Regions from separate parts of the Micromonospora sp. NPDC023814 genome, predicted to be linked through region 2. Evidence: riboswitches for the same ligand, from Rfam matches in the RefSeq annotation. Region 2 holds a riboswitch; each other region holds the start of a gene.

Region 1 (9,632 bases), on a different contig from region 2:
CCCGTGCACCGGACCGGAAATTAACCGAACAGCGAGGGGCGATCCGGTCGTCGAACGGTCAGCTTTCCGTCATGAGGCGCCAGGTGACCGTTCGTCCCGCCACCGGCCACGCTGGGTGCCGTTCGGGAGAGTGGCATGGATGGATCGGAGGGGATTTCTCGCCGAAAATCGGAATTCACGTGATACGAATTCGTCTCCCTGGGAGGGTCTGCACCCGCGGCGGTCGCACCGGTCCGGCCGCCGATCGGACCAACCGGACGGCCGTACGGAGGATCTCAGCCAACGCTCAGGGTTCGGGCCGTACCGTGTGCCGCATGAGATCGCCGTCGTCGGCCGCGTGGATCCGGCGTGCCCTGCCCACCCGCCGGCGCGCGGTCGCCGCGGCGGCGGCCGTCGTGCTGCTCGCCGCCGCCGTGACCTGGGCGGTGGTCCCGCAGGAGCCGGACGTCCGCGCCGAGTCGGCGATGCTGACCGTCCGCTCCGGACCGGCCGGCGACCAGCCCGTCGACCTGGACACCACGCTCTACCTGCCGGAGAGCGCCTCGGCGGCGAGCCGGGTGCCGGCGGTGCTGCTGGCGCACGGCTTCGGCGGCACCAAGGAGTCCGTCCGCGCCGACGCCGAGGAGTTCGCCGGGCGCGGCTACGCGGTGCTCACCTGGACGGCGCGCGGCTTCGGCCGCAGCGGCGGGCAGATCCACCTGGACCACCCGGACTACGAGGTCCGGGACGCCCAGCGCCTGCTGGACTGGCTCGCCGCCCGCCCCGAGATCCGCACCGACGCCGCGGGCGACCCGAAGGTCGGCGTGGTCGGCGGCTCGTACGGCGGCGGCCTGGCGCTCCTGCTCGCGGCACAGGACCAGCGCGTCGACGCGATCGTCCCGATGATCACCTGGCACGACCTGTCCCGCTCCTTCCTGCCCGAGAGCACCGGCAAGCAGCCCACCGAGGGCGTCTTCAAGTCCGGCTGGGCCGGCCTCTTCTTCGGCGGCGGCGGCAACGTCGGCTCCGGGCCGGCGGGGCTCTCCGGGGCCGGCGCCACCCAGCCCGAGGGGGCGCCCGCCTCCGCCGGCCCGCCCAGCCCGGGGCCGGGCGCCGGCCCGGGAACCGGTCCGGGGCGGGCGCCGGCCGGGGCCGCCGACCCGTCGTGCGGCCGGTTCGCCGCCGACATCTGCGCCGCGTACCTGCGGATCGCCACCACCGGCCGGGCCGACCAGGCCGCCGTGGACCTGCTGCGCCGGTCCAGCCCGGCCGGCGTGCTCGACCGGATCAAGGCGCCGACCCTGCTGGTGCAGGGCGCGGCGGACACCCTCTTCCCGCTCGGTGAGGCGGACGCCAACGCGCGCGGCATCGCCGCCGCCGGCACGCCCGTGCGGGTGGCCTGGTTCACCGGCGGGCACGACGGCGGCGAGGGCCCGCGGACCGACTCGGACCGGGTGAAGTTCCTGACCGTGCAGTGGCTCGACCACTACGTCAAGGGTGCGGGCGAGGCCCCGGGGGTCGGCTTCACCTGGTCCCGCATCGCCGGCTTCGACGCCCTCGACCGGGGCCTGGTGGCCACCGGCTACCGCACCGCCGACTACCCGGGCGTCGCCGGCACGGCCCGCCGCGACGTTCCGGTGGCCGGCCCGGCCCAGCCGGTCGCCAATCCGCCGGCCGGCAACCCCGCCGCCATCTCCTCGGTGCCCTTCGCCGGCGAGTTGTCGTCCCTGCTCGGCGGCGTCGCCGGGGACATCCCCGGCCAGCACGCCCGGTTCGAGTCGGAGCCGCTGACCGAGGCGGTGGACGTGGTGGGCGCGCCGACCGTGGACATCCGGGCCGCGTCGCCGACCGGCGAGGCTGTGCTCTTCGTCAAGCTCTACGACGTCGACCCCAACGGCGCGGCCACCCTGCCCAACGGCCTGGTCGCCCCGGTCCGGCTCACCGGCCTGCCGCGCGGGATCGAGGCGGCGCAGCCGGTCACCGTCACGCTGCCGGCGATCGTCCGTCGCGTCGAGGCGGGACATCGGCTGCGCGTCGTGGTGGCGACCTCCGACCAGGCGTACGCCACCCCGGTCGAGCCCACCGTCCACACCGTCGCGGTCGGCGGCGCGGTCGGCCTGCCGACCGTCGCCGGCGAGCCGATCCCCACCGCCGCCACGGTGTGGCGGTGGGTGCTGGTCGGGCTGGTCGCCGCGATCGCGGTCGGGCTCGTCGCGGTCGTGACCGTGGCCCGGCGCCGGCACCGCCGCCAGGACAGCTCCGTCCACCCGGCGTACGCGGGCGTCCCGCTCGCCGTGCGGCAGCTCCGCAAGGAGTACGCGGACGGCTTCGTCGCCGTCTCCAACGTGGACTTCGAGGTGCATCCCGGCCAGGTCGTCGGCCTGCTCGGCCCCAACGGCGCCGGCAAGACCACCACGCTGCGGGTGCTGATGGGGCTGACCCAGCCCACGGCCGGCGAGATCTACGTCTTCGGGCATCGGCTGGTACCCGGCTCGCCGGTGCTGTCCCGGATCGGCGCGCTGGTCGAGGGGCCGGGCTTCCTGCCGCACCTGTCCGGCCTGGAGAACCTGAGGGCGTACTGGCGGGCCACCGGGCGGCCGGCCGAGGACGCGCACTTCGACGAGGCCCTGGAGATCGCCGGCCTGGGCGACTCCGTGCACCGCAGGATCAAGAACTACAGCCACGGCATGAAGCAGCGCCTCGCCATCGCGCAGGCGATGCTGGGCCTGCCCGAGCTGCTGGTGCTGGACGAGCCGACCGACGGGCTCGACCCGCCGCAGATCGCCGAGATGCGCCGGGTGCTCCAGCGCTACGCCACCGACGGCCGTGCGGTGCTGGTCTCCAGCCACCTGCTGGCCGAGGTGGAGCAGACCTGCACGCACGCGGTGGTGGTGAACAAGGGCCGGATCGTCGCCTCGGGCCCGGTCGAGGAGATCGTGGGCGAGTCGCCGAGCGTGCTCTTCGAGGTGACCGACCCGGCGGCCGCCCGGGCGGTGCTGGACGGCCTGCACGGGGTGCGGGTGCTTCCCGACGGCGAGGGCCAGCTCGTGGTGGACACCAACGGGACCGCCCGCAGCGAGGTGGTCGCCGAGCTGGTCCGGGCCGGCATCGGGGTGGACCGGGTGGTGCCGCGGCGCCGCCTGGAGGACGCGTTCCTCGCCCTGGTCGGTGAGAACTCTCGGGGAAGCGGGGACCGATGATGGCGGGGACGTCACCCACGGTGGGCGCGGCGGCGGGTTACCGGCCGTCGGCCACCCTGCCGTTCGGCGCCGAGTTCCGGCGGCAGGCATCCCGGCGGCGTACGCAGCTCGCGCTCGGGTTCATGGTGCTGCTGCCGCTGATCATCCTGATCGCCTTCCAGTTCGACACGGGCGACGACGACGACAACGGGCGTGGGGAGTTCGGCAGCCTGGTCGAGTTCGCCACCTCGGGCGGGCTGAACTTCACCCTGTTCACCATCTTCGTCTCGGCGTCGTTCCTGCTGGTCGTGGTGGTGGCGCTGTTCTTCGGGGACACGGTGGCCAGCGAGGCGAGCTGGGGCAGCCTGCGCTACCTGCTGGCGATACCGGTGCCCCGGGCCCGCCTGCTGACGGTGAAGCTGCTCGTCGCGCTCGCCTACTCGGCCCTGGCGCTGCTGCTGCTCGCCGGCACCGCCCTGCTGATCGGCACGCTGCGCTACGGCTGGGAGCCGCTGCGCAGCACCGTCGCCGCCCAGCTCGAACCGGGGGAGGGGCTGCTGCGGCTGCTGGGGGTGCTCGGCTACCTGGCGGTCGTACTCCTGGTGGTGGCCGGCCTGGCGTTCCTGCTGTCGGTGGTGACGGACGCGGCGCTCGGCGCGGTCGGCGGCGCGGTGCTGCTGTGGATCCTCTCCAGCATCCTCGACCAGATCACCGCGCTCGGCGCGCTGCGCGCGTTCCTGCCGACTCACTACAGCACCGCCTGGCTGGGGCTGCTGTCGACGCCGGTGCAGACCGACGACGTGGTACGCGGCGCCATCTCGGCGATCAGCTACACGACGCTGTTCTGGGGCCTCGCCTTCTGGCGGTTCACCCGCAAGGACGTCGTCTCATAGCAGCGGCACCGACCCGCTCGCCGGGTTGCAGGGTCAGCGGCCGGGGTGGGTCGTCGAAGCCCGAGGTGATTCCTGCGGCCCCGTTGACCACCTGCACCGGGATCGCCGCTGTCGACCTGCCCCGTCTGTGCGACCGGCCGCGGGGGCCAGCGGCGGGGGCGTCAGGGGCGGTACGGGGCGTCGGTGTGGCTCAGCTCGGTCAGTGACGTGCCCCTGAGCTGGTAGACGGCGGTGCGCCGGATGTTCAGCTCGGCCATCGCGCTGTCCGGCGTCCGGGTCAGGTAGACCACCGTCGCCCTGCCGTCGCGCACGCTGACGCTCGACACCGGGGTGCGGTCGCCGAGGTCGGTCTGCGCCTGGTAGGCCGGGTCGCCGTCGACGTTGCGCCAGACGGCGAGGGTGAAGAAGCTGCCGCTGCCGCCGCCGTTGAGCATGACCGCGCCGACCGCGTCGGCCGCCCCGTCACCGTCGAGGTCGCCGATCGCGCAGGGCTTCTGCAGCTCGACGGTCGCGCCGTCCTCGCCCGACCAGCGGCCGCCGGCGAGGGGGATCGGGTCGGCGTACCCGTTGTAGCGGACCTTCCTGCTCCCCACCTCGGCGTCGCGCAGCTCCGCGCAGGTGAGCTGGTCGGCCGGCCGGGGCGTGCGGCGGGGGGTCGGAGTCGCCCGGGTCGTCGCCTCGTCGATGTCGAGGTCCTTCTTCGTCGAGGCGCCGGCCGGCCGGTCGGAGGACCGGTTGCGCTTCTTCCGGCTGCCCGTGGAGCAGGCGGAGGTGACGACCAGCAGGCAGGCCATGGAGAGCGCCACCACCGGGACGAGCTTGCGACGCATCGTGCGATCCCTTTCCGTCGATGAGCCCCCGCACCGTAACGGGTCGACGCCAGCCCGGCCGCGGGTCACGTCCGCGAGCGCCAGCGGTAGCGGTCACCTCCGTCGCCGGCGCCGGGCCCCGGTGCGGGTGCCCGGGTGGTCCCACGGACGGGGCAGCTCGACAGGTCCCGTGGAGGCGCTCGACGGGCCTCGTGGAGGCGTGGTGCCGACGTGCCCGACGCACGCTCGGGCGCGGCGCTCACCCGACCCGGTGGCGGTCGCCGACCCGGTCGCCGTGGGTGACCCGGTAGCGGGGCCGCTCACAGCGTGGGAACCCCGCTCGGCAGGGCAGGCTGTTGCCCGTAGACTCGGCGGCACAACTGCATACCTCATCCAGAGGGGCTGAGGGATACGGCCCGACGACGCCCCGGCAACCACCCCGCGCGCTCACCGCAGAGCGACCGGCGGGGCAGGTGCCAATTCCGTCCCCGCCGCAGGGTGCGATGCGGGGAAAGATGAGAGGACCCTCGACATGACGTCGACGTTCGCCGTCTCCGGCATCGACACCACCGCCAGCCCCGCCCGCGCCCTGGTCTGCCGCGCCTGTTCGGCCCGCTACCCGCTCGCCGCCCAGCACGCCTGCTACGAGTGTTTCGGCCCGCTGGAGGTCGACTACGACGCCGCCGCGCTGGCGACGGTCACCCGGGAGCAGATCGAGGCCGGCCCGCAGAACATCTGGCGGTACGCGGCGCTGCTGCCCGCCGGCCAGGACCCGGCGACCAGGGTCACCCTCGACCCGGGCTTCACCCCGCTGGTCGCCGCCCCGCACCTCGCGGCCGAGCTGGGCATCACCGCCCCGCTCTGGGTCAAGGACGACAGCGGCAACCCGACCCACTCGTTCAAGGACCGGGTGGTCTCGGTCGCGTTGACCGCCGCCCGGGCGCTCGGCTTCAGCCGCTACGCCTGCGCCTCCACCGGCAACCTGGCCAACTCGGTCGCCGCGCACGCCGCCCGGGCCGGGGCGCCGTCGGTGGTCTTCATCCCCGGCGACCTGGAGCAGGGCAAGGTCGTCACGACCGCCGTCTACGGCGGCGAACTGGTCGCCGTCGACGGCTCGTACGACGACGTGAACCGGCTCTGCGGCGAGCTGGTGGAGACGGACGAGTTCGAGGACACCGCGTTCGTCAACGTCAACGTCCGCCCCTACTACGCCGAGGGGTCGAAGACGCTCGGCTACGAGGTGGCCGAGCAGCTCGGCTGGCGGATCCCGGCCCAGGTGGTCATCCCGATGGCCTCCGGGGAGCTGCTCACCAAGATCGACAAGGCGTTCGCCGAGCTGGTCGAGATCGGGCTGGTCGAGCCGCCGGCCGGCGGCTGGAAAGTCTTCGGCGCCCAGTCGGCCGGCTGCAACCCGATCGCCGCCGCCCTGCACGCCGACACCGACACGATCACCCCGGTCAAGCCGACGGGCATCGCCAAGTCGCTGAACATCGGCGACCCGGCCGCCGGCCTCTACGCGTTGGAGGCGGTGCGCCGCACCGGGGGCTGGATGGAGTACGTCGACGACGACGAGATCCGCGCTGGCATCCGGCTGCTGGCCCGCACCACCGGCGTGTTCGCCGAGACCGCCGGCGGGGTGACGGTGGCGGTGCTGCGCAAGCTGGTCGAGTCCGGCCGGCTCGACCCGACCGCGGAGACCGTCGTCTTCAACACCGGCGAGGGGCTCAAGACCCTCGACGCGATCGCCGCCCAGGCCGGCCCCACCCACCGGATCAGGCCCTCGCTGCGCGCCGCCCGCGACGCCGGCCTCCTCGGCTGAGGTCCGAGGCCGGTGACCGCTCGCGGCTCAGCCGCCGGCCCGGCCCGCCCCGGCACCGGTCGCGCGACTCGCCCCCACGCCGGCCACCCGGTCCGGTCTGCCATCGGCCGGCGTGAGCACGGCGTGCAGGCGGCGCGCGACCGTCGCCGCGACCTGACGGAAGGCGAGCACGGCGGCACGGCGGTCGTGCCGTCGGGCAGCCGCGACGAAGGGCACCGGGGCGACCTCGGACAGCTCCACGAAGCGCAGCTCCGCGAGGGGCGAGAGCCCGCGTGCCGTGCGGGGACCAACGGCCACCACCGACGGGTCCTGGAGGATCAGGTACGCCATCTCCGCCGGCGAGGTGACCGTCACCCCGCGCTGCTGCGGCGGGCAGCCGTCGCGGTAGTCGTTGAGCAGCCAGTAGTCGCGGATCGTCGGCACGTCCTCGATCCGGGGCATGGCCAGCGTCAGCACGTCCGCCAGCGACACCGCCGCCCCGGCGTCGGCCAGGGGATGCCGGGCGCTCAGCGCGAGGACGCGGGGCTCGGCGAACAGCACCGTCCAGTCGTGCCGTTCGGGGTCCAGCGGCAGCCGGGTGAGCGCCACGTCGATCTGGTCCGCCAGCAGGGCGGTGTACAGCCCGCCCACGGTCAGTTCGCGCAGGACCAGCCGTACCTCGGGGGCGGCCCGCTGCCAGGCGGGCAGGATCGACGCGATGAGGTCGCCCGCCCCGCCGGTGCTGAAGCCGACGCGTAGCGTGCCGCCGCCGGTGCCGATGGTGTCCCGGGCCGCCCGTACGCCGTCGGCGATCCCGACCACGGCCCGCTGGGCCGGTTCGAGCAGCGCGGATCCGGCCTCGGTGAGTCGGACGCCCGCCGGCTCCCGGTGGAACAGCGGCGCGCGCACCGACCGCTCCAGGGCGCGGATCTGCTGGCTCAGCGTCGGCTGACTGACGTGCAGCAGCGCGGCGGCGCGGGTGAAGGACCGCTCCTCGGCGACGGCGAGGAAGTACCGGAGTTGACGTAGTTCCACCATGACGATCCCCCTTGCCCGACCCCCGCGGGCATCGACGATCAGAAGATCTACCAGCACTCATAGGTCCGTCCTATGGCCCATCGTTGTCGCGTCTTGGACAGCCCTCCCGACCCGGCCGAAGAATCTCCAGGTGGCGGTACCCGGAAGCTCCCGGGGTCCACCGCCGCCTGTCACATAGGCGACGAATTGCGATCGGCCGCGACCACCCGGCCGGCACGAGAGGGGTTCCCATGAACGCAGCACCGGCCCGCGTCACCCGGGCGGCCGTGACCGCCTTCACCATGCTGGCCGCCTCCCTCGGTGTGGTGGCCCTCGGCGCCACGCCGGCGGCGGCCGGGACGCAGGACAAGTACACCGTCAGCAAGTCGTCGAGCAGCTTCGACGGTGGCTGTGTGGCGGAGTCGACCGTGAGCTACTGGCCCGGCACCGACACCGCGACGTTCACCACCACGGTCCGCAACCCGTACCTGTTCGCGGCGTGCCGGGTGAACACCCGGCTGTTCGTGCAGGGCACCTCGACCCAGTGGAACAGCGCCGTGCACTACACGATGGCGTGTGCGATCACCGACACGACGTGCTCGTCCACCCAGACCACGACCGGCACCTACTCCTCCGCCACGCCGAGCCTGACGGCGTACGTGGACAGCGTCAACGACGCGCTGGAGGCGATGGGCATGCCGCGGTCGTTCACCCGCAAGCAGGCGGTCGAGTCGATCTCGATCGAGTTCAGCAAGGCGGGCTGACGCGGCGAACGGGCGGCCGGGCACCCAGGGGGCGCCGGCCGCCCGTTGTCGTCACGGGACGGGCCGGCGCCGCCCGGTGACGTGCCCGGCGACCGCCGCGGGTGCCGCCCGGTCCGCCGGGAGTTCCGGGCAGGTCAGGGGCGCACAGCGCAAGATCGCGGGGGCGGCCGGGAGGAACGGGGGAGGGGTGACTCACCCGGACGGGGGATCGGGTCGATCCGCCGGGTAACTGGCTTTTCGCTGTGAGTGCGGAAAACGCACCGACAAGGACTTGACGGCAGGAACCGGACGGCGCAAGATGCTTCGTGCGGGAGGGCGTCTCGCCGGAGACTTTGAGTTCTTGCGACCCAACGCCGGAGGCGTTGTGCGAGCGTCCCTCCCGACCAACGTCCGATCGGGCCAGCGGTTAAATCGCTGGCCCGATCGTCGTTTCCGGGCCACCCTCGGGGCATGCGCATCACGATCGCGCCGATCGACGCCGCCGACCAGACCGCGATCGACGCGGCCTACCGGATCGGCGCGGCGGCCAACGACGCCGACCTGCCGGACTTCCCGCCCTTCTGCCGGCGGCGCTTCGAGGCCGCGATCCGGCACCCGATGCCCGGCAACACCGCGCTCTGGGCGCTGGCCCGGCTCGACGGCGTGCCGGCCGGCTACCTCGCGCTGGACCTGCCGCAGCTCGACAACACCGAGAACGCCACCGCCGACCTGATCGTGCACCCGGCCCAGCGGCGCCGCGGGGTGGGCCGGGCGCTGCACGAGCACGCCGTACGGCTGCTGCGCGAGCGGGGCCGCAAGCGGGTGCTGGGGATGGCGGTCGCCGCGCTGCCCGGCGGCCCGCCCCGGCCCGAGGCCGGCGCCGCCTTCGCCGCGTCGACCGGCGCGCGGCCGGCGCTGGCCGAGATCCGCAGCCGGCTCGACACCACCCGGCTCGACCACGACGGGCTGGACGCCGCGCTGGCCGACGCCCGCACCCGGGCCGACGGCTACCGCGTCCTCCGCTGGCAGGGGAGCACCCCCGACGAGCACGTCGCCGACATCGCCTACCTCGACGGCCGGCTGATGGCCGACGCGCCCCTCGGCGACGTGGAGTGGGAGCCCGAGCGGATCGACGTCGAACGGGTCCGCGGCATCGAGCGGGCGCTGGAGGCGCGGGGACGGCGGCGCTACCACACGGCGGTGCGCCACGAGGC
Region 2 (9,632 bases):
CATCTCCTGTGCGGCCGGGTCGGGGGTGGGAAAGGGTGCGTGAAAGGAAACTCCAGTGGCCGCCTGTGTTGTGGAAGATATTGCCCAGACCTCCGCCGCTGGTCAATAAGGAGCCGCCCGGCCGTCCGGGTGACCGTCCGTGTCGAGGTCGGGGATCACGGGCAGCGACGCGCAGGTGGCCGTGGGTCGTCAGCCCGGTGACCGGCCAGGTCGCTCCGTTGCTGGAGATCGCGGCCGAGTTCGTGACGGCGAAGACCGAGGAGCACGGGGCCAAGGAGGTCGTCACCCACTTCACCGCGGTCAGCGACAGGAAGGAGGAATGCAGGCGCCGGTTTCCACACCTCGCCCGTTTCCGACACGGCGGGCGAGCGCATGCGTGAGGCGGCCCTCGACCACGAGCCGATCGTGACCGGGAAGGGGACGTCCGAGTCGAAGGTCACCTACCGGCACAAGGACGTGAAGAAGTAGCGGCCGGGGCCCGTGTTCCCGGCAGTGCCGGTGGTCCTCCTCGGTGGGGATGTCGCGGCGGGGTCAGAGCACCTGGGAGAGGAAGCGGCGCAGCCGGGGGTGCTCCGCCCCCTCGAAGATCGCGGCCGGCTCGCCGGCCTCCAGCACCACGCCGCGATCCATGAACGCGACGGTGTCGGCGACCTCGCGGGCGAAGCCCATCTCGTGGGTGACCACCACCATCGTCATGCCGCCGGCGGACAGCTCGGCCATCAGCCCCAGCACCCCCTTGACCAACTCCGGGTCCAGAGCCGAGGTCGCCTCGTCGAAGAGCATCACCTGCGGCCGCAACGCCAGCGCGCGGGCGATCGCGACCCGCTGCTGCTGCCCTCCCGACAGGTGCGCCGGCCGGGCGTCGGCCTTGGCCGCGAGCCCCACCAGCTCCAGGTGGTCGCGGGCGACCGCCACCGCCTCGTCCTCACCAAGCTTCCTGATCCGGCGCAGCGCGAGGGTGATGTTGCGCAGCACGCTCATGTGCGGAAAGAGATTGAACTGCTGGAAGACCATGCCGACCCGCTGCCGCAGGGCGTCCGGATCGTCGCCCAGCACGCTGCGCCCGTCGAGCAGCACGTCGCCCCGGTCGGGCTCGATGAGCCGGTTGATGGCGCGCAGCAGCGTGGACTTGCCCGAGCCGGACGGGCCGATCACGCAGGCCGTCGCGCCCCGCGCGACGTCCAGGTCCACGCCGCGCAGCACCCGGTGCGACCCGAAGGCCAGGTGCACGTCGCGGACGCTCAGGCTCACCGAGGTCGTCGTGTCGATGCTCATCGCTGGTTTCCTCCCGCCGCGCCCGGCAGCGCCAGGTCGAGGTCGTCGTCGTCGGCGGGCGCGGCGGCCTGCCGGCCGTGCCGCAGCCGCCGGTCGATCCAGTTCACGACGTGGGTCAGCGGCACGGTCAGCGCCAGGTAGAACAGGCCGGCCAGCAGCAGCGCCGACTGGTTGCCGGTGTTCGCCGCGTAGTCCTGCCCGATCCGGAACAGCTCCCGCTGGCTGGCCAGCAGGCCGAGGAAGTAGACCAGGCTCGAGTCCTTGATCAGCGCGATCAGCTGGTTCACCCAGGCCGGCAGCACCCGGCGGATGCCCTGCGGCACGATCACCAGGCGCATCGCCTCGCCCCAGGACAGGCCCAGCGCCCGGGCCCCCTCCAACTGGGCGGCCTCCACCGACTGGATGCCGGAGCGGAAGATCTCGCCGATGTAGGCCGCCGCGATCAGCGACAGCGCCAGGATGCCCAGGGGATACGGGTTGGGGCCCCACACCTCCATGCCCAGCGGCGCCAGACCGACGCCGATGAGCAGGATGGTCGCCGCGGCCGGCAGGCCGCGGAACACGTCGGTGTAGACCCGCGCCGGCCAGCGCAACCATCGGGTACGCGAGATGCCGGCGACGGCCAGCCCCATGCCCAGCACCGAGCCGAGCAGGGCGGCGGAGATCGCGAGGATCAGCGTGTTGGGCAGCCCGACCGTCAGCATCTCGGGCAGCGCCTCGCGCATGGAGTCCCAGTCGAAGAAGGTCTCCCACAGGGTGCTCAACGGATCCATCGTGTTCTCCTACCGTCCCGCTCGCTCGTCGTCCGTAGGTGTCAGGAGGCGGCCGAGGCCGACGGCACCGGGACGGTGCCGCTGCCCGGCTTGAAGTCGGCGGGGATCGGGCGGCCCGGGTAGTACTGGGCCTGCAGGCGGCTCCACGTGCCGTCGGCGATCACCTCGTCGAGGCCCTTGTTCAGCGCCTCGCGCAGCTTGTCGTTGCCCTTGGCGAACGCGTACGCCGTCGGGGCCGGGCTGAGCAGCTTCCCCGCCACCTTGATCTTGCCGTTGCTGTCGGCGGCCGACTTGTCGCCGATCTCGGCGGGGGCGATCCAGGCGTCGGCGGTGCCGGCCTTGAGCTGGTTGATCGCGCCGTTGTAGTCGGGCACCCGGACCGGGTCGAGACCCTCGCCGGTGGCGTAGTCGTCCTGGACGGTGCCCTGCACGACCACGACCCGCTTGCCGGCGAGCTGGTCGAAACCGGTGATCGACGAATTGGCCGGCACGTCGAGCCCGAAGTGGCCGAAATCGTAGCCGTTGCCGAAGTCGACGGTCTTCTTGCGGGCCTCGGTGATGGTGATCGAGGAGCTTCCGACGTCGAACTTGCGGTTGTTGACCTGCGAGAGCAGCGCGGAGAAGTCCGTCCCGACGAACTCGACCTTCAGGCCGACCCTCGCGGCGACCGCGGTGAGCAGGTCGTTGTCGAAGCCGGTGAACTTGCCGTCCTTGAGGTAGACGTTCGGCGGGGCGTCCGTGAGCGTGCCGGTGCGCAGCACACCCGGCTGGAGCAGGTTGTACGGGTTGTCGGTCGCCTCGGTCGCGTCGTCGCCGCAGGCGGTCAGGGCGGTGGCGGCGAGGACGGCAGCGACGCCGAGGGCGGCGGCGCGGGTGAGGGCGGGAAGGAATCGCACAGGTGTCTCCGAAAGGGGTCTCCGACGGCGGGCACGGGCGTGCGTCGCCGGCGGTGCGCCCGGTGGGCGTACCGCTGGGGTGGTCCTGGGAAGGGGGTCTGGTGCGTGGCTAGCGCGGGTCGCCGGGGCGACACGAGGCGCTGCAGACCCGCATCATGTCGACGTGGCGGCGCCGGGTCAACGGCGGCGTCGGGGCCGCGGCGGGGACCGTCGGTACGCAGATGCGGAAGGACATGGCTCTCCTCGGTCGTTGCTGACCTGGGAACCAGGCCACGCTTGCACCGAAGCTGCTCCGGTGCCTGGTCTTCACCCGGGGCACCCCTGCGCGGACGAGGGTTGCCGGCCAGCGAGCCGGGGCTTGACGCTGGCGCTCATGACCTGCCGACGAGGCTAGCAGCCCCCCGTGGTGGTGCGTCCAGCCGCTATGACCACCCTCACGTGGTGCCGCCCGGCGCGAACGGAGACGATGCCGGGCCAGGCGGCGACCGGCGGCGAACCGAGGCCGACCCCGACGCCCAGCCCGGTGGCGAACCCACGCCGAACCCGGGGCCGAACCGGCGGGCTCGGTCCCGGGCGGTCACTCCTCGATCGCGCCGCCCACGCGCCGCAGGTGCTGCCGGAAGGTGTGGCCGGGGTCCGTGGCGCGGTGGGCGAGGTAGTCGGCGAACCCGGTCTGCTCGCGCAGCGTCTCGCCGGCGCGGATGCGCTGCGCCTGGACCCGCTCGACGCCCCGGATCCGCTGCGCCGCCGCCAACACCTCCCCGGCGTTCGCGGCGGGGACGAAGAGCACCCCGTCGTCGTCGGCGATGACAAGATCGTCGGCACTCACCAGGTGCGGCCCGATCCGGGCGCTGGCGAGCGTCTCCGGCTCCCGCTCGTCGAGGCGGTCCGGGCCCACCGGCAGGCTGCCGTAGCTGAACACGGGCAGGCCGATCTCCACCAGCTCGGGCGTGTCCCGGTGCAGGCCCCACACCACGACGCCGGCGACGCCGGCCGCGGCCCCCTCCAGCACCGCCAGGTCGCCGACGCACGCCTCGTCCGTCCGGCCGCCGTTGTCGATCACCAGCACGTCCCCAGGGGCCGCGCCCGCGTACGCCTCCAGGAACACGTCGACGCTGCCGTGGTGGCGCACCGGCAGCACCCGCCCGGCGAGGCGGTGGCCGGGGACGACCGCCCGGATCCCGGCCGGCGCCGCGCGCGGCGGCACGCCCAGCCGTACGCAGGCGTCGGCGATCAGCGGCGTGGACAGGTCGGCGAAACGCTCCGGCATGAGGTCCTCCCGGCGGTGTCCGAGGCGTCGACGGTCATCGTAGGAAGGCTGGCCCGCGCGGCGACCAGGTCCAATCCGGACCCGTTGGCCCGGCTGACGAGGACCCTGACCGGAAGGGCGAGCCCTCGGCACCGGCGAAGGCCACGCCGGGTGCGGGTCGGCAACGGATGTCGGGGCCCCGACTGGAGCTTCAGCCGGGGCCCCGGTGTGGGGGTGCGCTGGTGACGCCGTTGCCGCTAGAGCGTCAGCGTCCAGGTGTTGAGGTAGCCGGTGTCGCCGGAGGCGGCGTCCTGCACCCGCAGCTTCCAGGTGCCGTTACGGGCCTCGGAGGAGAGGTTGACGGTGTAGGTCTGGTTGATGTTGTCGGTCGAGCCGCCGCTGCGGTTGTGCAGGGTGTAGGCGGTGCCGTCGGGGGCGACGAGGCTGACGACGAGGTCACCGATGTAGGTGTGGACGATGTTCACGGCGACGGTGCTGGTGGCGGAGGCGTTGCCGGAGCAGCCGCTGATGGTGATCGAGCTTTCCACCGTGGTGTTGTCGCCGATGCTGACGTCGGTGCCGTTCGTGCCGGTGCAGTCCGGGGGCGTCCCGCCGACCAGGTTGAGCGTCCAGGTGTTGAGGTAGCCGGTGTCGCCGGAGGCGGCGTCCTGCACCCGCAGCTTCCAGGTGCCGTTGGCGGCCTCGCTGGAGAGGTTGACGGTGTAGGTCTGGTTGATGTTGTCGGTCGAGCCGCCGCTGCGGTTGTGCAGGGTGTAGGCGGTGCCGTCGGGGGCGACGAGGCTGACGACGAGGTCACCGATGTAGGTGTGGACGATGTTCACGGCGACGGTGCTGGTGGCGGAGGCGTTGCCGGAGCAGCCGCTGATGGTGATCGAGCTTTCCACCGTGGTGTTGTCGCCGATGCTGACGTCGGTGCCGTTGGTCTGCGAGCAGCCGGGCGGCCCGTTGACCGTCAACGTGTACGACGCGGTCTGGGTGGTGACCGTGCCGGTGCCGGTGACGGTCACCGGGTAGGTGCCCGGCGCGGTGGTGCCGGTGGTGGAGATGGTCATCGTGGCGGAGTTGCCGGAGGTGACCGACGCCGGGCTGAAGCTCGCCGTGGCCCCGGCGGGCAGGCCGTTGGCGGAGAACGTCACGTTCTGCGCGCTGCCGACCGTGGTGGTGGTGCCGACGGTCGCGGTGACCGAGCTGCCCGGGTTGACCGTTCCGGAGGTCGGCGACACCGACATGGCGAAGTCCTGCGTCGGCGTGCTGATGTTGCCGACGTAGAGCAGCTTGTTCGGTGAGCCGGTGCCCGGGTTGGTGACCTTGCCGTTGGTCGCGTCGTTGACGAGCTTGTCGCGGACCTGCTGCGGGGTGTACGACGGGTTGGCGGCGAGTACCAGCGCGGCGGCGCCGGCCACGTGCGGGGTGGCCATCGACGTGCCGCTGATGGTGTTGGTGGCGCTGTCGCCGGTGTGCCACGCCGAGGTGATCGACGAGCCCGGGCCGAAGATGTCCAGGCAGGTGCCGATGTTGGAGTAGTCGGCCCGGGCGTCGGTGCTGGTCGTCGCCCCCACGGTGATCGCGTTCGGGGTGCTGGCCGGCGAGACACCGCAGGCGTCGGCGGAGTAGTCGTTGCCAGCCGCGATGGCGTAGCTGACGCCGTCGGCGATGGAGGCGGTGACCGCGTCGTTGACGGCCTGGTCCTTCCCGCCGCCGAGGCTCATGTTGGCCACCGCCAGCTCGCCGGGGTCGTGGTCGCCGGTGACCCAGTCGATGCCGGCGATCACCCCGGCGTACGTGCCACTGCCTCCACAGTCGAGGACCCGGACGCCGACCAGGGTGACGTTCTTGGCCATGCCGTACGCGGCGCCGCCCACGGTGCCCGCGACGTGGGTGCCGTGGCCGTTGCAGTCGTCGGCCGAGCCGCCGTCGACCGAGTCGAAACCGGTCACCGCGCGGCCACCGAAGTCGCTGTGCGAGAACCGGATGCCGGTGTCGATGATGTACGCCCGGACGCCGGAGCCGCTGTTCGGGTAGGTGTAGGAGTTGTTCAGCGGCAGGTCGCGCTGGTCACTGCGGTCCAGGCCCCACGACGGGGTGGGGCTCTGCGTACCGGAGATCCGCACGACGTGGTTCTGCTGGACGTACTTCACCGACGGGTCGGCGGCCAACCGCCGGGCCTGCGCGGCGGACATCCGGGCCTCGAACCCGCGCACCGTGTGCTGGAAGGTCCGGGCGACGGTGCCGTCGTGCCGACCGGCCAGAGTGCGGGCGCTGCCCGGGACCTCGGCCCGGGTCACCGCGGTGTCCTTGAACACCACGATGTACGAGTCGGAGACCGCGGTGGCGCCGCCGGCCTGGAGGATCTGCCCCTCGGCGGGGGCGGCGGTCGCTGGAGTGCCGAACGCCACCGCGGCGGTGACCGCGGCTGTTGCGACGCCCAGACGCCAGTGGCGCCTGGACGGGCGGGGGAGTGTCATCGGTCGTCCCTCTCCTGACGCCGGATCCCGTGCAGGGGTGGTGCAGGGATCCGGGAAGTTGATCTGGTGGAGGTGATGCTAGACGGCGATGCATTCAAATGTATAGATGAAAGAATTTCCGCGTTTCCTGCTGATTCCACGCGGATGTGAAGGACTTGCCGTGCCGGCACGCCTGTTTTTTCGTCATCGGTCGAGTTTGGCGCCCCACTCGTCGAGTGCGTCGCCGGCCAGGGTGCGGAGGCGTGCGAGGGCCCGGTATCGGGTCACCCCGACGGGCGCGGCGCGATCAGCCGCTCGTCGTCCGGCCAGGGGCCGCAGTCGCCGGCGGTGTCGAGGTGCCTGGCCTCGCCCAGGTCAACGACCTCGTCGGGGGGATCGCCCGGGCCGGGAGTCCGGGTGTCGATCCCGGTCGCCGACGCTCCGGTCGGATTGTCGGCCGTGGTGTCGCGCTGCGGCGGTCACCGCTGCGGCACTCCCGGCGGCGGCTCCGGCCCGAAGTGCACTCCCGCGATCGGGCCGCCCGGCGGCAGGAGGATCTCGAGCATCCGCTGCCGCCCGTCCGGCCCCGGGTCCCGGATGAACCAGAGGTGGTACTGCGATCCGGCCGGGATGTTCTCGAAGTCCCCGAGCGCGTCGCGCAGGTACTGCCGGGCCGTCGCCTGCTGCTCCGCGGCGGTCTGGAGGTGGATCGCGTCGGACTTCAGCTCGAGGAAACAGGGCACGTCGCCGGCCACCCAGTGCCCGTCCAGGTTGGACCGGCCGGTCAGCCAGGTGCCGATCCGCGCGCCGCGGAACCACATCGTCTGCTGCAGGACGGGCAGCGGACCGAGGAAGACGTGCTCGGCGAGCCGGCCGCGCATGCGGTTGGCGACGATGGTCAGATCCGGCACGCGGATCTGCCCGTCGACCATCATCTTCTCGAACGAGTCGACGAGCGCGATCCTGGTCTGCGGCCGGTACGCGTCGAACTCGCCGGCCTCGGCGACCTCGATGACCTGCAGGCAGTCGGTCATCGCCCGGCGCTGGTCGGGGGTGAGCGCGGGGAAGTCCCGGGCCACCTCGTCGGCCAGGACCCGCCAACTGGGGTGGGCCCGGTCGACGCCCAGGTTCTCCGGCGTGATCTTGCGGCGTGGCGGGCGCAGCGGGGGAGCGAGTGCCAGTTCCCGGCGCAGCTGCTGGCTGGTCAGCGACATCAGCCGGGCGACGAGCGCCGGGCGGTCACCCGCCGGGGCCTGCTCCAGCAGGGTGCCGGCCCGGCCGAGCCCGTCGTCGAGCTGCGCCGTGCCGAGCCGCTTGCGCAGCCGCAGCACCAGCAGCGGACCCCACTGCCGCCCGAACGCGATCGACGCGGGATGCGAGGCGAGCCCGTACAGGGCGGTCGAGCGGGACTGGACGGCGCCGACGCCGGCCAGGTCCGGGTGCGCGAGCAGACGCAGGAACGACTCCCGTCCCTTGGCCGCCTGCGCGAGGATCTTCGCCACCTTGTCGGGGCCGAAGGCGGCCTGGAGGCGCTCCAGGCCCACGGTCGCCGCGCCGGGCAGTACCACCGGCTCGGGTGACGGCCCGGGCCGCATGCCCGCCTCGGGCACGTGGACCAGCCGCTCCGGCGTCGCGGCCCGCGCCGGCAGGTCGCCCTCGGGCAGCAGGAGCAGGCGTCGGCCGCCGGAGCCGGACACGAGCACGGCGTCGGGGAGGTCGGTGGGCCGCCGGGTGCCGGGCGGGTAGGCGGCGTCGAGCACCGGCCGGGCGTCGTCGCTGAAGACCACCAGGCCCGGCAGCAGGCCCTCGAAGGTCGGTACGGCGTCCGGCCAGGTCAGCGAGGCGCTGATCCCGGCCTCGGCGAGGCGCAGCTCGATCTCGCCCTTGGCGGCGGTGAGCCGGAGCAACGCCGCGTCGCGTTCCGCCCCGGGCGGCAGCCCGTCGACGAGGGCGACCAGCCCGTTCCAGGCCTGCGCCGCGCGGGTCGCCCACGCCCGGAACTGCTCCGGGCCGGCCGTGCCGTTGCGGACGGCCTCGAAGTCCTGGGCGACCTGCGCGCGCTCGGCCTCCAGCTCCTGCAGCCGCCGCTCGCCGTCGACGGTGAGCGCCCCGCGGGCCGCGCCGAGCCGGTCGAGGAACGACCTCGCCATCAGCCCGCCGACCATGACGGCGCCCGTGGTGGCGGCCTGCTGCACCGCGGCCACCACGCTGTCCCGCAGGCTGCGCAGCTCCCCGGTGCGGATCAGGTGCTGCGCCTCGCCGAACCCGAAGGTGGTGATCTGCTCGACCACGAGCCGGGCGACCTGCTCGGCCCGGTCACCGGACCGGGCCACCGCCTTGAAGATGTCCCCGGAGCCGCAGAGCACGACACGGACGACGGCGGCCTGCAGCGCCTGCCACGCGAGGTCCTCCTGGAACGACGTCGCCGTGATGGACTCCGGCCCGAGCAGCAGCTCGGACGCGCCACGGGCGACGAGCGTCTCCCACATCAGCCGGGTGGCGACCACGCCCGCCGAGACGGCGATCGAGCCGAGCACCGTGCCGCTGCCGATGACGGTCTCCAGCACCACGCCGGCGGCGGCGCCGGCCGCCCCGGCGGTGATCGCCGTGGCGACGCCGATCGCCACCCCGGCCGCGATCGCCTTGACGGTCTTCTGCAGTTCGATGGTGTCGGCGATGTCGTCGAGGTCGGCCTTGAACCCGGGTCGGCCGGTGACGGTGGCCAGCACCGCGACGGCGAGCCTGTGCCGCTCCGCCGCCTCGACGTACGCGCCGTCCTTGTGCAGCAGGAAGCTCTGCTCCACATGGGTGAGGGCCGCCGCGAGTTCGACGACGTACCCGTCCACCCGTTCCGTCGCCGCGCTGGGCAGCACCGGTTGGTCGGCGAGCCACGACAGCCGTTCCCGGGTGGTCAGGATCTGCACCGCCAGGCTGATGGTGCGCAGCTTCTGGCTGAACCGCAGGTACGGCTGCA
Region 3 (9,632 bases), on a different contig from region 2:
AACAGCACCGTCGCCGGCCAGAGCCACACCACGCGGTGCAGCCCGGAGGCCAGCATGATCTGGTCGGCCAGCCACCCGCCGAGCTGGCTGACCACCACGAACCCGACCGTCCAGCAACCGGCGACCACCGCCGCCACCACGGGCCACGGACTCGACCGGGCCGGCGCGGCCGGCGGGAGCGGGGCGGGCTGACCAGCGGGGAACGGGGGGCCGATCTCCATTCCTCAGACAGTACGGCGCGGACGGTGTGTGCCGCCGGTGTGGCCGTGACGGTTACCGTGGACGGGTGCGCGACCCCAACGTGTCCCGAACCGAGGCCAGCCAGCTCTCCCCGGAGCGCCGGGCCACCGACCTGCGCCGCCTGCGGGCCGAACGCTTCGACGTGCTGGTCATCGGCGGTGGGGTGACCGGGGCGGGCGCCGCCCTGGACGCGGCCTCGCGGGGGCTGAAGGTGGCGCTGGTGGAGGCGCGCGACTACGCCGCCGGCACCTCCAGCCGCTCCAGCAAGCTGATCCACGGCGGCCTGCGCTACCTGGAGCAGCTGGAGTTCCACCTGGTGCACGAGGCGCTCACCGAGCGCGGCCTGCTCGCCACCCGGCTCGCCCCGCACCTGGTGCGGCCGGTGCCCATCCTGGTCCCGCTGCCCGGCGGGCGCGGCGCGCGCGACCTGCCCGGCCGGCTGTTCCGCCGCTCCTACTACGGCGCCGGAGTGGCGGCGTACGACGCCTTCGCCGGGATCTTCGGCGGCGGCCGGGGCATGCCGCTGCACCGCCACCTGACCCGCGAGGGCGCCCGCCGGGTCTTCCCCAGCCTGCGGGCCGACGCGCTGGCCGGCGCGATCCGCTACTACGACGGGCAGGTCGACGACGCCCGGCTGGTGGTGACCCTGGCCCGCACCGCGGCCAGCCTCGGCGCGACCGTGGTGCCCAGCGCCCGGGCGGTCGGGCTGATCCGGCAGGCCCGCGAGGTCACCGGCGTCCGGGTCCGCGACCTGGAGGCGCCGCCCGGCTCCCCGGACGCCGAGTTCGAGGTGCACGCCCGCACCGTCATCGCCGCCACCGGCGTGTGGAGCGACGACATGTCCCGGATGCTGAACGACGTCGGGCTGCGCCCCGGCATCCGCGTCCGGGCCTCCAAGGGCGTGCACCTGGTGGTGCCCCGCTCGGCGATCACCGGCGAGGCAGGGCTGATCCTGCGTACGGCGACCAGCGTGCTCTTCGTCATCCCGTGGGGCGGGCACTGGATCATCGGCACCACCGACACCGACTGGCGGCTCGACCGGTCCCACCCGGCCGCCTCCGCCCGGGACATCGAATACCTGCTGGAGCAGGTCAACACCGTGCTGGACCGGCCGCTCACCACGGCCGACATCGAGGGCGTCTACGCCGGGCTGCGGCCGCTGCTGGCCGGCGAGGCCGACTCCACCTCGAAACTGTCCCGCGAGCACGCCGTCTTCGAGCCGATGCTCGGGCTGCTGCTGGTCGCCGGCGGCAAGTACACGACGTACCGGGTGATGGCCTCGGACGTGGTCGACCGGGCCGCCCACCGGCTCGGCGCCGTACGCCCCTCGCGTACCGCCGACCTGCCGCTGCTGGGTGCGGACGGCTACCCGGCGATGTGGCGGGGCCGGGCGGACCTGGCCCGCCGGCACGGGATGCCGGTCGGGGTGGTCGAGCACCTGCTGGAGCGCTACGGCACCCTCACCCTGGACCTGCTCGCGCTGGTCGACGCCGATCCGCTGCTCGCCTCCCCGCTGGCCGGTGCCCCGGAATACCTCGCGGCCGAGGTGACGTACGCGGCCCGGGCGGAGGGGGCGCTGCATCTGGAGGACGTGCTCACCCGGCGGACCCGGATCTCCTTCGAGACCGCGCACCGCGGCCTGGAGTCGGCCGGGCACGCCGCCGAGCTGATGGGCGCGGTGCTCGGTTGGGACGAGGCCACCCGGGCCCGTGAGGTGGAGCACTACCGGGCCAGGGTGGAGGCGGAACGGCAGTCCCAGCTGATGCCCGACGACGCCACGGCGGACGCCGCCCGGCTCGGCGCGCCCGACGTCCGGGGCTTCGCGGCCGACCGCGGCTCGGACGACGATCCCGTCGAACTACCGTCGTCGTCCCGCTGACCGATCCCCCACCCCGACCCCTGCCTTCGACGGCCGACCGCTCAGCCGGTTCCGGCGCTACCTACGGTGGGGTAGGTTCCGGCGCGTGCCACCCGCTGTCTGGTCACGTCTGCTTCCCCTGTCCGTCGCCGCCCTGCTGGTCGCCGCCCTCGCCGGTTGTTCCCTGCCCGGCATCGCCGACGACGACCCCCCCGCGCCGCGCCCGGTCGGGACAGGACTGCCGGAGCCGGGGCGGATCGGCGCGGCGACCGCCGAGGAGGGCAAGGTCAGCCTGTTGCAGAAGGTCGGCGGGGACGGCCCGCTGCGCACGCTGAACGTGGAACCGGACGGCCGGTGGGAGTGCGTCGACTGCGCCGGCGACGGGGTGACGTCGACCGGCACGCTCGACCCGGAGCAGGCCACCCGGCTGCGGGGGCTGCTGGCCGACCCGGGACTGGCGAAGGAGACCGACCAGGCCCGGGCCTACCAGGTCACCTGCATCGGCTCGCTGACCTCCAGCCTGCTCACCACCGTCGGCCTGATCACGTCCCAGGACTGCCCCGGGGAGGAACGCCCGCCGATCGCCAACGAGATCCTGCTGCTGCTCACCCAGGCCACCCCGGCCGAGATCACCGACTGACCCCCGCGCCGCCCCGGCCCCGCCAGGCCTGCGGTGGCCGGTCGCACCGCGCGTCGCCCCGCCGGCGTGCCCGCCACCCTGCGGCTCCCGCCACGCGTCGCCCCGCCGGGGCCGGCTGTCAGAGGACCTTGCCGGGGTTGAGCAGGCCGGTCGGGTCGAGCGCGGCCTTGATCGCCTGGTGCACGGCGACGCCCACCGGGCCGATCTCGCGGGCCAGCCAGTCCCGCTTGAGCAGGCCCACGCCGTGCTCGCCGGTGCAGGTGCCACCCAGCTCCAGGCCGAGTCGCATGATCTCGTCGAAGGCGCGCCGGCCGCGTTCCAGGCTCGCCGGGTCGGCCCGGTCCACCACGATGTTCGGGTGCATGTTGCCGTCGCCGGCGTGACCGACGACGCCGATCGGCACGTCGCACTCCGCCGCGATCCGGGCCACCCCGTCCAGCAGCGCCGCCAGCGCGCCCCGGGGCACCGCCACGTCGTCGATGACCAGGCCGCCGTTGCCGCCCGGGTAGGCGTCCGCGGCGAACTTCTCCATGGCCGGGTGCGCGAGCCGGCGGGCCTGCAACAGGGCCGCCGCCTCCACGGCGTCGGTGGCCGCGTAGACCTCGTCGGCGCCGGCCGCCTCGCAGACCGCGGCCAACCCGGCCAGGTCGTCGGCCGCCCCGGCGCCGGTGTCGGCGGCGGCCAGCAGCAGCGCCTGCGCGTCCGTCCGCAGGCCCATCGGCCGGTACGCCTCGATCGCCCGCAGGTGGGTCTGGTCCAGCAGCTCCAGCAGGCTGGGGGAGAGGCCCCGGGCGGCGATCTCGGCGACGGCCGCGCCGGCCGCGGCGGTGGACGGAAAGACCGCCACCATGGTCAGCGACTCCGCCGGGGCGGGACGCAGTGCGACGGTCACCTCGGTGATCACGCCCAGGGTGCCCTCGGAGCCGACGAAGAGCCGGGTGAGGTCGTACCCGGCGACGCCCTTGGCCGTGCGCCGGCCGGTGCGCAGCACCTCGCCGGAGGCGAGCACCACCTCCAGGCCGAGGACGTACTCGGTGGTGACGCCGTACTTGACACAGCACATGCCGCCAGCGTTGGTGGCGACGTTGCCGCCGATGGTGGAGGACTCCCACGAGCCGGGGTCGGGCGGGTACCACAGCCCCTGCTTCGCCACCGCGGCGGCGAGCGTCGCGTTGACCACGCCGGGCTGCACCACGGCGATCCGGCTCACCGGGTCGATCTCCAGGATGGCGTCCATCGCGACCGTACTGAGCACCACCGCGCCGTCGACCGCGTTGGCCGCGCCGGCCAGCCCGGTCCGCGCCCCCTGCGGGACCACCGGCACGCCGTGCCGGGCGGCCGCCCGCAGCACGGCGGAGACCTGGGCGGTGCCGCGGGGACGGACGACCACCAGGGGCGTGCCGGCGGCGCAGAGGTCCGCCTCGTCCCGTTCGTGCATCCGGAGCAGGTCCGGGTCGGTCAGCACGGCGTCGTCGCCGAGTGCCGCCCGCAGGTCGTCGAGGAGAGGGGGTCCGGCCATGCCGCCGAGGCTACGGTCGGCCGCGTGCGACCGACAACCGGCCCTCGCACCGGGTAACTTGGCCGGCATGCTCTACCTGGACCGGCCCGCCTGGCCGTGGCGGGGGCGGCTCTGGTCCCACCTGATCAGCGACGTCTCCCACGCCGAGGTGCACGCCTTCGCCGAGGCGCTGGGGGTGCCCCGCCGGGGCTTCGACCGGGACCACTACGACATTCCCGCCGAGCGGTTCGCCGCAGCGGTCTGGCTGGGCGCCCGGGTGGTGCCGAGCCGGGAACTCGTGCGCCTGCTCCGGCAGGCCGGCCTGCGCCGACCGAAGCACCTGACCCGCCCCCGCACCCCCGCTGCCCGCCCCTCCGGCGATCTTGCAGTTCCGGCCCTGTCTATACGGTGATTCGCAGCTTTCGCCCGGGCCGAAACTGCAAGATCGCGGAAGCCGAGGGTGGGGGCCGAGGGGGCGGGGCGGGGCGGGGGCCGGGACTCAGTGGAGGGTGGCCAGTTCGCGGGTGAGGTTGGCGCGGGCCCGGGCTTCCCAGCGGGTGGCCAGCGGCGGCAGCCGGAACAGGGCCGGCAGGGCGAGCAGCCCCGTGAGCACCCGGGCGCGGCCGGCCCGGAAGGCCGGGTCGGGCACGTGCGCGTACTCCCGGCGGATCGCGGCGGCATAGTGGTCGTACGCCCCGGGTGGCGCGGCCAGGACGGCGAGATCGGCGTCGCAGAGCAGCGCGCCGTCGGCGTCGCCCGGGTCGACGGCGTGCCCGGCGGTGAGCAGGACCAGCCGGCGGACCTCGGCCACGGCGTTGGCCGGCAGCCCCGACCGGGTGAGCAGGGCGTCGGCGAGCGCCGCGCTGTCCCGCTCGTTGGCGTCGCCCTCGGCGCGTGGGTCGTAGACCGCGTCGTGGCACCAGGCCGCGAGGCGCACCAGGTCCGGCCGCGCGGCGGACGACGCGTGCGCGTCGACCACGTCGAGGACGACGGTCAGGTGGGCGACCGTGTGGTGGTGCCGGTGCGGTTCCCGCCAGCGCCCCAGCAGCTCCGCCCCGGCGCGGTCCCGCTGCGTCGCGTCGGTCGCCCCGGCGCCCCGGGCCGCCGCCCGCCACCGGTCGAGAAGGTCGGCCATGCGGCCGAGTCTGCCGCACCGCCGCCGACACGGAGGATTCACCCGCCCCGGTACGGGTAGTCCCCGCCATGGCCGTGGCCCGGGACCGTCGACTCTCGCTGGTGCGGCGGGCCATCCGCCGCGACGGCGGAACGGACATCGACGGTGCCCGCATCGCCGACGCGATGGAGGAGCTGCGGCACCGCGGCAGGGCGACCCTGCACGACCGGCTGCACCGGGTGCGGATGGCGTGGGGCCTGGCCGTGCAGGCCGGCCTCGCCGCCGGCCTGTCCTGGTGGGCGGCGCACAATCTGCTGGGCAACCCGGAGCCGGTGTTCGCGCCGATCTCCGCGGTCGGCACCCTCGCCGCCTCGGTCGGGCAGCGGCTCCGCCGTACGGTGGAGCTGATCCTAGGGGTGGCGATCGGGGTCGCCGTGGGCGACTTCCTCATCTACCTGGTCGGCACCGGGGCGTGGCAGCTCGGCCTCGTGGTGACCGGGTCGATCGTGCTGACCATCTTCGCCGGCGCCAGCGTGTCCATCGTCATCCAGGCGGCGGCCACGGCCGTGCTGATCGTCACGCTGAGCCCGAAGACCGCGAACCTGGAGATCCCCCGGTTCGTCGACGCGTTCGTCGGCGGCGGGATCGCGTTGCTGGTCACCTCGGTCCTGCTGCCGCTCAATCCGCTCCGGGTGATCAACCGGGCCGCCCGGCCGGCGCTGGACCTGCTCGCCGCGCAGCTCGACGACACCGCCGACGCCCTTCGCCAACGGGACCGGGACAAGGCCCAACGGGCCCTGGACCGGCTGCGCAACAACCAGGAGGAGCTGTCCACCTTCACCGAGGCGATCGAGGGGGCGAAGGAGACCGCCGTCCTCTCGCCGGCCCGGTGGCACCGGCGGGACGAACTCACCCACTACGCCGAGGCCGCCGACCCGATCGACCGGGCGATGCGCAACGCCGGCACGCTGATCCGGCGCGCGGTCACCCTGATCGAGGACGAGGAGCCCGTGCCGGAGCCGATGCCGGACGCGGCGGGCCACCTCGCCGAGTCGGTACGCCTGCTCAAGCACGAGTTCGCCGTCGGGGAGGAGCCGGAGAAGGCACGGGAGCGGGCGCTGCGCGCGGTCAGCGAGGCCGGCCGGGCGTACGCCGAGGGGGTGGGCTTCTCCGGCAGCGTGGTGATCGCGCAGGTGCGCACCACGGCCAGCGACCTGCTGGTGGCCTCCGGGATCAGCCAGGAGGAGGCGAACCGCCTGGTCCGGGAGTCCTTCGGCGACCAGGACACCCCGAGCGGCCAGGCCGAGCCGGCCGCCGCCCCGAAGCCGCCCACCGCCCCGCCGGTCGGCTGACCCGCCGCCCTGCCGGTCGGCTGACCCGCCGCCCTGCCGGTCGGCTGACCCGCCGCCCTGCCGGTCGGCTGACCCGCCGCCCTGCCGGTCGGCTGACCCGCCGGCCCGCGGGTCAGCCGTGCGGTGGGGTCGTTCAGGCCGCCGCGGCGAGGGCGGCGAGCAGCCGGTCCACGTGTTCCGCCGTGCTGCCCAGGCCGACGCTCGCGCGCAGGGCGGTCGGCGGCAGGTCCCGCCGGCCGCTGCGCGCCGCCGCCTCGGCGAGCAGTCGCCGGGCCAGCGGGTGGGCGCAGAAGAGGCCGTCGCGCACCCCGATGTCGTGGTTGCCGGCCAGGTCCGCCGCCACGTCCGCCGAGTCCCGGCCGGCCACCACGAACGACACGATGCCCACCCGCGGCGCGTCCGGCCCGAAGGTGCGCAGCTCCACCACGTGCGGCAGGGCCGCCAGGCCGCGGCGCAGCCGGGCCAGCAGGGCCTGCTCGGCGTCGTGCAGCGCCGCCCGGTCGGCCCCGGCCAGGGCGCCGCAGACCGCCGCGAGGGCGACCGCGCCGAGCAGATTCGGCGTGCCCGCCTCGTGCCGGGCCGGTCCGGTCGCCCAGCGCACGTCGTGGGTGGCCGCGCCGACGTGACCGGTGGCGCCCCCGCCGGCCAGGTACGGCGGTGCGGCGTCCAGCCAGTCCGCCCGCCCGACGAGCACCCCCGCGCCGAACGGCGCGTACAGCTTGTGGCCGGAGACCGCGAGATAGTCGACGTCGAGGGCGGCGACGTCCACCGGCGCGTGCGGGGCGAGCTGCGCGGCGTCGACGGCGATCCGGGCCCCGTGCCGCCGGGCCACCCGGGCCAGCTCCGCCACCGGCCAGCGCTCGCCGGTCACGTTGCTCGCCGCGGTCACCGCGACGAGCACGGGCGGGCGGCGGTCGGTGCCGGGGGCGCCCCCCGCGCCCGGCCTGCGCAGCTCGGTGAGGGCGGCGTCCAGCGCCCGGACCGCCTCGGCCGGCTCCCGCGGCACCGGCAGCCGGACCGATCCGCGCGGCCAGGGCAGCAGGTTCGCGTGGTGCTCCCCGCCGAAGGTCACCACCGTGGTGCCGGCGGGCAGCACCCGGGCCAGCAGGTTCAGCGCGTCCGTGGTGTTGCGGGTGAAGAGCACGTGGTCGCCGGCGCGGGCGCCGAAGAAGTCGCCGACGGTCTGCCGGGCGCGCTCGTAGGCGAGGGTGCAGCGCCGTGACAGGGCCCCCGCGCCGCGATGCACGCTGGCGTACCAGGGGAGCAGCTCGGCCACCGCGTCGGCGGCGGCCCGCGCGCACGGCGCGGTGGCCGCGTAGTCCAGGTTGACCTGGCCCGGCACGCCGAGCACGTCGAGCGGCCCGGCGGCCGCGGGCGGCGGCGCGGTCCGCGTCGGGTGCGGCGCGGGCGGGGGTACGAGGGTGACGGTCATCGGCCGACCTCCGGGTCCGGGGACCCCGGGTGGGCACACCGGGCGGGGTCCGCGCTTGCCCGGCACGCGGATCGGGCCGGGCCCGGTCATCACCCGGGGCACCCCACCGCGAACCTCGACGAGGGTTGCCGGCCAGCAAGCCGGGGCTTGACGCTGGCGCTCGTGACCTGCCGGCAGCATAGCGCGCGGATGCGCCCGGTCCAGCCGGCCGGGGGTGACTACGCTGACCGCATGGCCGACACCCCGCCCGGCGCACCCCTGCCGCCGTCGCCGACCGTGCCCGCCGTCCCGCAGTCGGGCGCGGCCGCTCCCCGGATGCCGCTGCGCCGGCTGGGCTGGCGGCGGGCCCTGGTGCTGGCCGGGGTCGTCCTGCTGATCGCCGCCTGCGCGGTGTTCATGGTCTTCACGCTCGGCGAGAGCCTCGGCGTGCAGGCGCTGCTGATCGGCCTGGTCGCGGCGATCCTCCCGGTTCCGGTGCTGGTGGGCTGTTTCCTCTGGCTCGACCGGTACGAACCGGAACCGCTGAAATACCTGATCTTCTGCTTCGCCTGGGGCGCGTTCGTCTCGACCGCCGCCTCGCTGACCGTCAACGAGTTCTCGTCCGGGCTTTTCGACGACTGGGGGCTGCCGACCGCGCTGACGGCGGTGCTGGTCGCGCCGTTCATCGAGGAGCTCACCAAGGCGCTCGGGCCGATCCTGCTGCTGATCTTCCGCCGACGGGAGATCTCCGGGATCACCGACGCCCTGGTCTACTGCGGGCTCTCCGCGATCGGGTTCGCCATGGTGGAGAACATCCTCTACCTGGGCGGCTACGGCTACGCCACCGGCGTCGAGCGGTACGGCCCGGCGACCGGCACGCAGCAGGTCATCGCGATCTTCATCGTCCGGATCCTGCTCTTCGGCTTCGCCCACCCGCTGTTCACCTCGATGACCGGGGTCGGGCTGGGCATCGCCGCCCGCACCGCCGACCGGCGTGTCCGGGTGCTCGCCCCGATCGCCGGCCTGCTGCTGGCGATGATGCTGCACGGCCTGTGGAACCTGCTGCCCACGCTCACCCAGGCCACCGGTGAGGCGCTGATCATGCTGTACGGCTTCATCGGCGTGATGGTGCCGATCTTCTTCGGCATGGTGGGGCTGGCCGTGTGGCTGCGGGCCTGGGAGGGGCGGCTCACCGAGCGCACCCTGCCGGACTACGTCCGGGCCGGCTGGCTGACCCCGCCGGAGGTGGCGGCGCTGAGCAGCCTGGGGCGACGGCACGCGGCCCGGGTGTGGGCCAAGCGGGTGGCCGGGGACGCCGGTGTGCGGGCCATGCGCGGCTACCAGTTCGCGGCGACCCGGCTGGCGCTGCTGCGCGACGGCGCGCTGCGCGGCCTGGACCGCAGGCCGGCGGACCGGGAACGGACGGCGCGGGAGGAACGGGAGCTGCTGGAGGCCATCGCCGCGTACCGGTCGTTCTTCGTGGGGAGGGATCCGCAGGCGCCGGCCGGGATCTGGGACG

What was found. Region 2 has a riboswitch for S-adenosylmethionine ahead of AB0G14_RS24790 (ABC transporter substrate-binding protein). Riboswitches for the same ligand answer to the same signal wherever they lie in the genome.
Region 1: linked by a shared signal. The riboswitch ahead of thrC (threonine synthase) and the one ahead of AB0G14_RS24790 (ABC transporter substrate-binding protein) in region 2 are both predicted to bind S-adenosylmethionine.
Region 3: linked by a shared signal. The riboswitch ahead of AB0G14_RS11675 (aminotransferase class V-fold PLP-dependent enzyme) and the one ahead of AB0G14_RS24790 (ABC transporter substrate-binding protein) in region 2 are both predicted to bind S-adenosylmethionine.

The regions. Positions count from the first base shown of each region.
Region 1 is NZ_JBFAAF010000016.1:37,911-47,542, forward strand. Features, by position in the region: gene AB0G14_RS11570 (alpha/beta fold hydrolase) at 315-3,179, shown strand; gene AB0G14_RS11575 (ABC transporter permease subunit) at 3,176-4,051, shown strand; gene AB0G14_RS11580 (hypothetical protein) at 4,213-4,881, opposite strand; SAM riboswitch class I at 5,247-5,382, shown strand; gene thrC (threonine synthase) at 5,393-6,679, shown strand; gene AB0G14_RS11590 (LysR substrate-binding domain-containing protein) at 6,707-7,696, opposite strand; gene AB0G14_RS11595 (hypothetical protein) at 7,927-8,439, shown strand; gene AB0G14_RS11600 (GNAT family N-acetyltransferase) at 8,890-9,632, shown strand, end outside.
Region 2 is NZ_JBFAAF010000053.1:25,095-34,726, forward strand. Features, by position in the region: gene AB0G14_RS24775 (hypothetical protein) at 198-380, shown strand; gene AB0G14_RS24780 (amino acid ABC transporter ATP-binding protein) at 532-1,269, opposite strand; gene AB0G14_RS24785 (amino acid ABC transporter permease) at 1,272-2,048, opposite strand; gene AB0G14_RS24790 (ABC transporter substrate-binding protein) at 2,090-2,944, opposite strand; SAM riboswitch class IV at 3,212-3,323, opposite strand; gene AB0G14_RS24795 (hypothetical protein) at 3,522-4,214, opposite strand; gene AB0G14_RS24800 (S8 family peptidase) at 4,451-6,679, opposite strand; gene AB0G14_RS24805 (hypothetical protein) at 7,138-9,632, opposite strand, start outside.
Region 3 is NZ_JBFAAF010000016.1:57,619-67,250, forward strand. Features, by position in the region: gene AB0G14_RS11640 (S8 family serine peptidase) at 1-221, opposite strand, end outside; gene AB0G14_RS11645 (glycerol-3-phosphate dehydrogenase/oxidase) at 302-2,119, shown strand; gene AB0G14_RS11650 (hypothetical protein) at 2,205-2,738, shown strand; gene AB0G14_RS11655 (FAD-linked oxidase C-terminal domain-containing protein) at 2,857-4,257, opposite strand; gene AB0G14_RS11660 (DUF4031 domain-containing protein) at 4,325-4,648, shown strand; gene AB0G14_RS11665 (metal-dependent phosphohydrolase) at 4,736-5,371, opposite strand; gene AB0G14_RS11670 (FUSC family protein) at 5,446-6,702, shown strand; gene AB0G14_RS11675 (aminotransferase class V-fold PLP-dependent enzyme) at 6,836-8,134, opposite strand; SAM riboswitch class IV at 8,181-8,302, opposite strand; gene AB0G14_RS11680 (PrsW family intramembrane metalloprotease) at 8,366-9,632, shown strand, end outside.